2 linked regions of the Heyndrickxia acidicola genome follow. The protein of the gene in region 2 interacts with the protein of the main gene of each other region in a pairwise test. Links are inferred from orthologs where the notes say so. Each region holds a gene or a part of one and is shown on either strand. Other genes may lie near its edges.

The links. The genes of interacting proteins can lie anywhere in the genome.
Region 1: the proteins of pcrA (region 2) and lpdA interact in binary tests that used the Escherichia coli proteins (3 or more experiments, as listed by UniProt). The link is inferred for Heyndrickxia acidicola from one-to-one orthologs.

The regions. Positions count from the first base shown.
Region 1 is NZ_KV440953.1:1,864,088-1,868,806, forward strand. What follows is about bases 527-3,521. They hold lpdA (dihydrolipoyl dehydrogenase), read right to left. Parts: upstream 2,733-3,521; coding sequence 1,320-2,732; downstream 527-1,319. Other genes in these bases: A5N88_RS08745 (hypothetical protein), read right to left, coding at 527-615; A5N88_RS08755 (dihydrolipoamide acetyltransferase family protein), read right to left, coding at 2,737-3,521. Outside these bases: A5N88_RS24260 (GapA-binding peptide SR1P), read right to left, coding at 60-176; more of A5N88_RS08745, read right to left, coding at 358-526; more of A5N88_RS08755, read right to left, coding at 3,522-4,068; A5N88_RS08760 (alpha-ketoacid dehydrogenase subunit beta), read right to left, coding at 4,356-4,719. UniProt on the Escherichia coli protein: Lipoamide dehydrogenase is a component of the glycine cleavage system as well as of the alpha-ketoacid dehydrogenase complexes.
Region 2 is NZ_KV440953.1:2,992,987-2,997,684, forward strand. The notes cover bases 1,165-4,138. They hold pcrA (DNA helicase PcrA), read right to left. Parts: upstream 3,772-4,138; coding sequence 1,558-3,771; downstream 1,165-1,557. Other genes in these bases: ligA (NAD-dependent DNA ligase LigA), read right to left, coding at 1,165-1,455; pcrB (heptaprenylglyceryl phosphate synthase), read right to left, coding at 3,835-4,138. In the rest of the region: more of ligA, read right to left, coding at 1-1,164; more of pcrB, read right to left, coding at 4,139-4,518. UniProt on the Escherichia coli protein: A helicase with DNA-dependent ATPase activity. Unwinds DNA duplexes with 3'-5' polarity. Translocates on single-stranded DNA with 3'-5' polarity. Initiates unwinding more efficiently from a nicked substrate than double-stranded DNA.

The DNA.
Region 1 (4,719 bases), 1.1 Mb from region 2 along the record:
ATCTACAAATCCTCAAAAAACAGAAGCACCTTAAAAGGCGCTTCTCCCTAAAAAGTCCCCTATTCCTCTTCTTTCGTATCCGTACAAGTACAGCAGTTAGAATATAGTATGGTTACTTTCTCATCTTCAAAATGGTCAATTGTAGTATTACATGATTGGCAGACAATAATCCCCATCAGTATACTCCCCTCCCGTTTGAAAGCGTTTTATTTTGTTTCTTTAATAATAATATAACACATTAAATATTTCAAGCCTAAATTGTATGTCACATTAAATTAATTAGTGTCTATTTTCAATTATGATAAGTCTCTGCAAGATATCTATGCTGATAACAGCCCGTTTTTAAAAAGACTTCAATCATGATGAAATAGGCAGAGGCAATACTTGCTGAAGAAATAATTGAAGCAATCCATATGTGGCTAAGCTTGCACCGGTAATAACAAGTGTCTGACGATTGGACTTCAAAATACTTCTGGCTAATAAAAAGGCTAAGTAGAAAAAAGCTGCAAACATCAGCACTTTGTAAACTGTATGATCCCTATGTGATAACCATTCCGCTAATTTAAACCCGCTCCAAATCATCAATTGAAATATAAAGGCGACATATTTTTTCATCTTCTCACCATCATTTAATGAATGACTTCATTTTCTTATTAATATATGCACTAGCAAGAAGTTTTTAAAACCTGTATTTTTTTTACAAAAACGGATGGCGTCTGATTATAGGTTGCTAGCAAATGACGCGCAGTCAGAGAGGTTTGCTCTTTAAGCTCTCTGACTGCTTATCTTATGGCTCTTAAGACGAAAGCGCATAAACTGAAGATTAAAGAGCTGAGAAGGCTTGATCATCGAGTCAGGCATATGAGGCGTCCTTACTTCTTATGAACGGCTTGGCTAGACCTCTGGAGGCATTAAACTGGACAAATCTACGCGGAATACAATTGTTTAACAAAGCGCAGATTGAAAGCCTCGACTGATAGTTAAAATGTTTATTATGCTCATTACAAAAAAGTCATGAAGACCGTCCTTTAGGGTGTCGAAACACAAAATGGGATTCATCCCAACTGTAAAGGACTCTAACTATTTGCTACCTTCCCCTAAGGGCCTTCATCCTCCCCTTGGAGTACTCTACCCACTGGTTACTTCCTCCAAAGTTGACTTCATCCACTAGACAAAGAACTTTTACAAAGGGATTACCTCCAAAAGTATCAAATTCACCCACTCGAAAAATCAAGCAAACGAGTTAAAAATCAGCATAAAAATAAAAAGGCATCCTTGTTCAATAGAACAAAAATGCCTTTTTCATTAATAGTATAAGCTTATTTCAAAATGTGAATAGGTGAACCTAGAGCTACCTCAGCAGCTTCCATTGTAATCTCGCCTAATGTTGGATGAGCATGGATTGTCATGGCAATATCCTCTGCGGTCATACCCGCTTCAACAGCAAGGCCTAATTCTGCAATCATATCAGATGCGTTTGCTCCAGCAATTTGCCCCCCAATAACCAGACCATCTTCTTTTCTTGTAACAAGTTTAAGGAATCCGTCTGTACTGTTAAGAGCTAAGGCACGTCCATTTGCGCCGAATGGGAATTTAGCAGTAACTACTTCAATTCCTTCTTCTTTTGCTTGTGCTTCTGTATAACCAACTGATGCCAGTTCAGGTTCAGAAAAGACCACAGCAGGAATTCCTAGATAATCAATTTCAGATGGATGGCCAGAAATAGCTTCAGCTGCAATTTTTCCTTCATAGGATGCTTTATGAGCTAATGCAGGTCCTTCTACAATATCACCGATAGCAAAAATGCTGGAGACATTCGTACGGCACTGCTTATCAATTTTCACAAGACCACGTTCTGTTAATTCAACACCAGCTTGTTCAAGGCCGAGTTCATCCGTATTTGGTCGGCGTCCTACTGTGACAAGAACGTAATCTGCTTCAACTGTTTTTTCTTCGCCTTTTACTTCGTATTTTACAACTACTCCATTATCGCTTTCCTCTACGCCTTTAGCTAAGGCATTTGTTACAATATCCACGCCTTTTTTCTTAAGGTTACGGGAAACAAGTGAAGTCATTTGCTTTTCGTAAGCCGTTCCCAAAATTTCTTTGCCGCCTTCAAGAATTGTTACTTGAGTGCCAAAGTTTGCATAGGCAGTTCCAAGTTCTACGCCAATATAGCCGCCGCCAATGACTACAAGCTTCTCAGGAATTTCTTCAAGCGCAAGAGCCCCAGTTGAATTAATTACACGCTTTGTATATTTAAATGTAGGAAGCTCGATTGGTCGTGATCCTGTTGCAATGATAGCATTTTTGAATGTATAGGTTTGAGCTGACTTATCGTCCATAACACGGAGAGTATTTGCATCAACGAAATATGCTTCTCCTTTTACAATGTTGACTTTATTTCCTTTCAAAAGACCATCAACACCGCTTGTTAATTTATTTACGACACTTGCCTTCCACTCTTGTACCTTTGAAAAGTCAACTTTTACATTTTCAGCCGTAATCCCGATATCGTCGGAATGCTTTGCTGTTTCGTATTTATGAGCAGCTGATATTAATGCTTTTGAAGGAATACATCCTACATTTAAGCAAACACCGCCGACATTTTCTTTTTCGACAATTGTTACCTTTTGTCCTAATTGTGCAGCACGGATCGCCGCAACATATCCCCCTGGTCCCGCTCCAATTACTATAGTATCTGTTTCAATTGGAAAATCTCCTACTACCATTTGTTTACGCCTCCATAAGTAATAATTCAGGATCGTTCAGCAAACGCTTGATGTGGTTTAGTGCATTTTGTGCAGTTGCTCCATCAATCATTCGATGATCAAAGCTCAATGATAATGCTAACACAGGTGCTACCACAATTTCACCATTTTTTACTACAGGTTTTTCAGCAATTCGACCAATTCCCAATATAGCCACTTCCGGATGGTTGATGACAGGTGTAAACCATTGGCCTCCTGCAGAACCGATATTGGAAATGGTACAAGATGCACCCTTCATTTCATTGGCAGACAATTTGCCATCTCGTGCTTTGCCTGCTAGTTCATTAATCTCACTGGAAACAGAGAAAACGGATTTTCTATCGGCATTTTTCACAACAGGAACCAGCAAGCCGCGATCTGTATCAGCTGCAATTCCAATATTGTAATAATGCTTATGAATAATTTCATCGTTTGCATCATCGATGGAAGTATTTAAAGCTGGATATTCACGCAGTGCACTTACCAATGCTTTTACAACATAAGGTAAGAAAGTAAGCTTAATGCCTTTAGCTGCAGCAACTTCTTTAAATTTCTTACGATGTGCAACGAGTTTTGTAACATCCACTTCATCCATTAATGTAACATGAGGAGCTGTATGTTTAGAATTTACCATAGCTTTGGCAATGGCTTTTCTAATACCGCTCATTTTCTCACGTGTTTCAGGGAATTCGCCTTCTGGGATTGGTGCTGGAGTCGGAGCTGCCGCCGTCTCAGGTGCTGTTTTTTGAGCTGCTGCTGCAGCATTTTCAGCTGGAGCTTGTTCTTTTCCTCCACCATTTACAAAGGCATTGATGTCTTCTTTTGTTACACGCCCATTATCTCCGGAACCTGCAACCAAACGAATGTCCACACCTTTTTCACGCGCATATTTTCTAACTGAAGGCATGGCAATAACTCTGCGGTTTGGATCTGCTTCTTCAGCAGGCTTTACTGATTCCTGAGATGTTGCTTCAGGCTGTACCGCTTCTTTAGCTGCTTCAGCTGGTGCTTTTTCTTCTTGTTTTGGCTCTTCCCTCTCGTCAGAACCATGGTCACCTTTAAATTGAAGGTTTTCATATCCTGGTGCATCAAATTTAACCAGTACGTCACCTACAACTGCAACCGTTCCCTCAGCCACAAGTACATCTTCAACCGTACCTGCAACAGGTGATGGAATCTCCACAACGGATTTATCATTTTGTACTTCACATAGTACATCATCTTCATCCACTTTATCGCCTGGTTTTACAAACCATTTAACAATTTCACCCTCATGGATACCTTCACCGATATCTGGCAATCTAAATTCGAATGACAAGGTTTTCGCCCTCCTATAACATTAAAATTATTTAACGAAAGCTCCGTTCATTTTGCCTGCTGATTTTCACTCACCTTTGAGTCAAAATCAACATTGTGCCTTAGCAGAGCCAAACTGAAAAAGAAGAACGAGGGACTTCAGTTTAATCTTCCATAAGCCAAGTACTTTACATACCCTGCTTATTACTTTATAAACCAGCCATATAGTGAGACTTGCCTGAAAGGAATCAATCAGTCAGGCCTAAGCTCATCTGAACAGGTCCCTCGTTTTTAGTCAATTGTATTTAATTAAAAAGTAAGAACTTTTTTAGCTGTTTCAAGAATATCTTTATAGTTAGGAAGCCAAACTGTTTCAGCTTGTGAGAAAGGATAAACAGTATCTGCAGCAGCAACACGAAGTACAGGTGCCTCAAGGCTTAAAATAGCCCTTTCATTGATTTCAGCTACCACATTCGCAGCAATTCCAGCCTGTTTTTGTGCTTCCTGCACAACGATTGCACGATTTGTTTTTTCCACAGAAGCGACAATCGTATCAATATCAAGAGGGCTTACTGTTCTTAAGTCGATCACTTCAGCAGAGTACCCTTCTTTTTCAAGCTCTTCTGCTGCTTTTAATGACTCGTGAACCATTGCGCCATAGGCAATGATAGAA
Region 2 (4,698 bases):
TTCACCCATTCTTTCCAGGTTAAGAAGCTGCTCTCTTGTCAGTCTATAGATATCCGCTACATCATGGATTAACTGATGGCTAAATAGGAGGCTGATGACCTTTTCCCCCAGCCCTTCTATGTTCATTGCATTTCGTGACACAAAATGAATCAGGCCCTCGCGAATTTGGGCAGGGCACTTCGGATTGATGCAGCGGAGAGCCACTTCACCCTCCAAACGGATCAGTTCACTCTCGCAATCAGGGCAATGAGTCGGCATTTTAAACTCCTGCTCCTCACCTGTTCTTCTGTCCGTCAGAACATTCACTACTTCCGGGATAATGTCCCCTGCTTTTTTTACTACCACATAATCGCCAAGCATAATATCTTTTTCACGAATTAAGTCTTCATTATGAAGGGAGGCTCTTTTAACCGTTGTACCTGCAACCCGAACAGGTTCAAGAACCGCAGTGGGTGTTACAACGCCCGTCCTTCCTACATTTAGTTCGATACTGATCAATTTCGTAACGACTTCCTCTGCAGGAAACTTATAAGCAATGGACCAGCGCGGGGTTTTTACTGTTGAACCAAGCTCCTGCTGCTGGGCAAGAGAGTTCACCTTGATGACAATCCCATCAATTTCATACGGAAGGTCTGGCCGCTTTTCTGTCCAGTTTTTAATATAATCAAGCACTTCATCAATATTTTTACAAAGCTTGCGTTCTTTATTTACTTTAAATCCCAGGTCTTCAAGCAAATCCAGGCCGGCGCTGTGGGCGGTGACGCCTGTTTCACCGGGATCGCCGATGGCATAAAGAAAGATGCTTAAATTCCTTGAAGCTGCAATTCGCGGATCAAGCTGGCGCAATGAACCTGCAGCAGCATTTCGAGGATTCGCAAAAGGCTCTTCTCCGTTCTCTTCTTTCGCCCTGTTCAGCTGCTCAAATGATTTTTTCGGCATATAGGCCTCGCCGCGCACCTCGATAGAAAAAGGTTCTTTTATTCTGAGAGGAATAGATCGGATTGTCCTGAGATTGACAGTTATGTCCTCTCCAATGGTTCCGTCTCCGCGAGTGGCGCCTTGGACAAACAGTCCGTCTTCATAGCGAAGTGAGACCGCCAATCCATCAATTTTCAATTCGCAGACATACTCGTAATCTTCTCCTGCTGCCTGTCTTACTTTGCGGTCAAAATCACGTAAATCCTCTTCATTAAAGGCATTTGCCAAAGATAGCATCGGAGTCCTGTGTTCCACTTTTGTAAAGGCTGACTGTGGTTCACCTCCTACCCGCTGAGTAGGAGAATCCGATGTAATCAGCTCTGGGTATTCAGCTTCAATATCATTCAGCTCTTTCAGGAGCCTGTCATATTCCGAATCAGGTACAGTTGGATGATCCTTTACATGGTATTCATAGCTGTACTGGTTTAATAGAGTATGAAGCTCTTTCACCCTTTTTTCAGCGGTTTTTATTTCCATAACAACAGCCCTTTCTATTTATAGCCTCCATCCTTATGAACAGAATGAAGACTGAAATTCTCTTGGATAAAATGGGCACTTTCCCTAAAAACAACTGATGCATTATGCCTTTGTAATAGGTGCAAACTCTGCCAGCAGCCTTTTAATGCCCACAGGACTAGGAAAAGCAATGTCAAGCTCAACACTTTTGCCGTCACCCTTTACGCTGACCACTGTGCCAGTGCCCCATTTTTTGTGCGCAGCTTTGTCGCCCACCTTCCAATCCGCAGTGCTTCCAGCAGAAGCATTTTGTGCAGGACGGACAACCGCCGGTCGGCGCGCCGGCTGCACGGAACGCTGAGCACCAAAAGAAGATGAAGCTTTGGTTTCTTTATGGACAGACTCCAGCAGCTCCTCTGGTATCTCATTAATAAATCGGGAAACAGGATTCATATTAGTGCGTCCAAATAAAGTTCTCATTCCTGCATTCGTTAAATACAGCTCTTCTTCAGCACGTGTAATTCCCACATAAGCGAGGCGGCGTTCTTCTTCCATTTCTGCTTCTTCCATTAAAGATCGGCTGTGAGGAAATACGCCTTCCTCCATGCCGATTAAAAAGACGATTGGAAATTCAAGCCCTTTTGCAGAATGCAAGGTCATCAAGACAATCGAATCAGCCTTTTCATCCTGCTCATCCATCCTGTCAATATCTGCGACAAGGGCAAGATCCGTTAAAAACGCAACAAGGCTCTTATCTTCGCTGCTTTCCTCAAAGTTTTTGGTTACAGAAAGGAATTCATCAATATTTTCAAGACGGCTTTGGGATTCAATTGTCTTCTCTGCCTTCAGCATGTCCCTGTATCCTGACTTCTCCAGAACTTCCTCAACCAGCTCCGTTACAGATAGATACTCCTGCATTTGAGTGTAATTATGAATAAGATCATAAAATTCCCTTGCAGCATTGGCGATCTTTGGGCTTACTCCAATAAAATCAATTTCCTGGATGGCTGCAAAAACAGAAATATCCTGATCTGCTGCATAACGGGCAATCTTGTCCATAGAAGTAGAACCGATTCCCCGTTTTGGAACATTAATGACCCGCTGCAAACTGATATCATCATTAGGATTAGCAATTAAACGCAAATAAGCGAGGATATCCTTGATTTCCTTGCGGTCATAGAATTTAATGCCGCCGACGATGCTATACTCAATGTTTGATTTTAGGAGTACTTCCTCCATAACACGTGACTGGGCATTCGTACGATATAAAATAGCAATATCAGAAAGCTTTCGTTTTCCGGAGGCAACCGCTTCTTTTATCTTGCCGGCTACGAATTGCGCCTCTGTTTGTTCACTGTCGGCGCGATAATAGGAAATTTTAGGCCCGTCTTGATTTTCAGTCCATAGGTTTTTAGCTTTTCGATTTTGGTTATTTTTGATAACCTCATTTGCAGCTTGCAGAATTCTTTTTGTAGAACGGTAATTTTGTTCAAGCAATATAACTTTTGCACGAGGATAATCCTTCTCGAAGGATAAGATATTGGCAATATCCGCACCGCGCCAGCGATAAATGGACTGATCGGAATCGCCTACCACGCAAAGATTTTGAAATCTTGCAGCGAGCATCTTGACAAGCATGTACTGCGCACGGTTCGTATCCTGATACTCATCCACATGAATGTATTGAAACTTGCGCTGGTAATAGGTCAGAACCTCTGGGACTCTAGTGAATAACTGAATGGTCAGCATGATTAAATCATCAAAATCCAGTGCCTGATTCTTTCTGAGCCTTTTTTGATACTCTGTATACACATCACTGACAACCTGATCGTAGTATCCCCCTGCCAGCTTGGAATACTCTTCCGGATCCACCAATTCATTTTTCGCACTGCTAATAGTTCCAAGGATTGATCGAGGATCAAATTTCTTAGGATCAATATTCTTATCCTTTAAAATGGATTTGACAACTGATTGCTGGTCTGTCGGGTCAAGAATTGTAAAATTCCGGTTAAAGCCTATACGGTCAATGTCTCTTCTTAAGATCCGCACACACATGGAGTGGAATGTGGAAATCCAAACCTCTTCAGCTGCACCGCCCATAATTCCAGCTATACGTTCTCTCATCTCTCGAGCTGCTTTGTTTGTAAACGTAATGGCCAGGATATTATAAGGATTGACTTCCTTCTCCACCATCAAATACGCCACACGATGAGTCAGCACCCTTGTCTTTCCACTTCCCGCTCCAGCCATAAGCAATAGGGGGCCTTCCGTTGTTTTTACTGCTTCCTGCTGTTCTGGATTCAATCCAGATAGTAATCGATCTGTTAAAAATTGCATGACTTCACCACCATTTAGAACATTTGTTCTTATTATAATCTATTTTCAAGGTTTATTGTTACATTATTTTACCGCTCTGACTGTACCTAATGCCTGTTCAAGATCGTCATAAACTGCATTGCCCACCACAATGACGTCCGCATGCTCGCCCATTTCCTTCGCCTGTTCGCTTGAGCGGATACCTCCCCCATAAAAAAGCCTGGAGTGTCTTAAATGTTTTTTAGCTGCCTTGACCATATCGACATTTCCATAACGACCGCTGTATTCCATATAAAAAATAGGCATTTTAAACAAGTTTTCTGCCATCATGGCGTACGCTTCCACATCTTCCTGTGTTAAATCGGTACGGGCTTTTGTCAGTTCGGCCGCTTTGCAATCTTCATTCAAAATACAATATCCCTCAACAAACAGCTCGTCCCAATTTAATAGTTCTCCATACTCTTTTAACGCTTCATGATGCACACCTGTAATCCAAGAGACATCTCCGCTGTTCAATACAGATGGAATAAGATATAAATCAAACCCAGGGGTAATAGATTCAAGGTTAGAAACTTCAAGTACACACGGAACAGTATATCTTCTAATACGTGACATAAGGTTCAGCACATCCTCCAGTGTAACCGTGTCTGTTCCTCCAACGATGATGGCATCTGTCCCTGATTCACAAATTCTCTCCAGGTCCGTATCATTAATCTCCTTATTTGGGTCAAGCTTAAAGGCATGCCGCCATTCACGAACATCGTACATACTAAGATAAATCCTCCATTCTTTATTCCATAGTCATCATTATATCATTTGTTCGAATCGGCAAAAAAGGATTTCCTTGAATATGTGAATAGACAAATATTTGGTTAATATTCCTGTTTTTCATAAAGCGCCATGCCAAAAGATACAGACATTCAGACTTTGGAAATAAAATGATCTTAT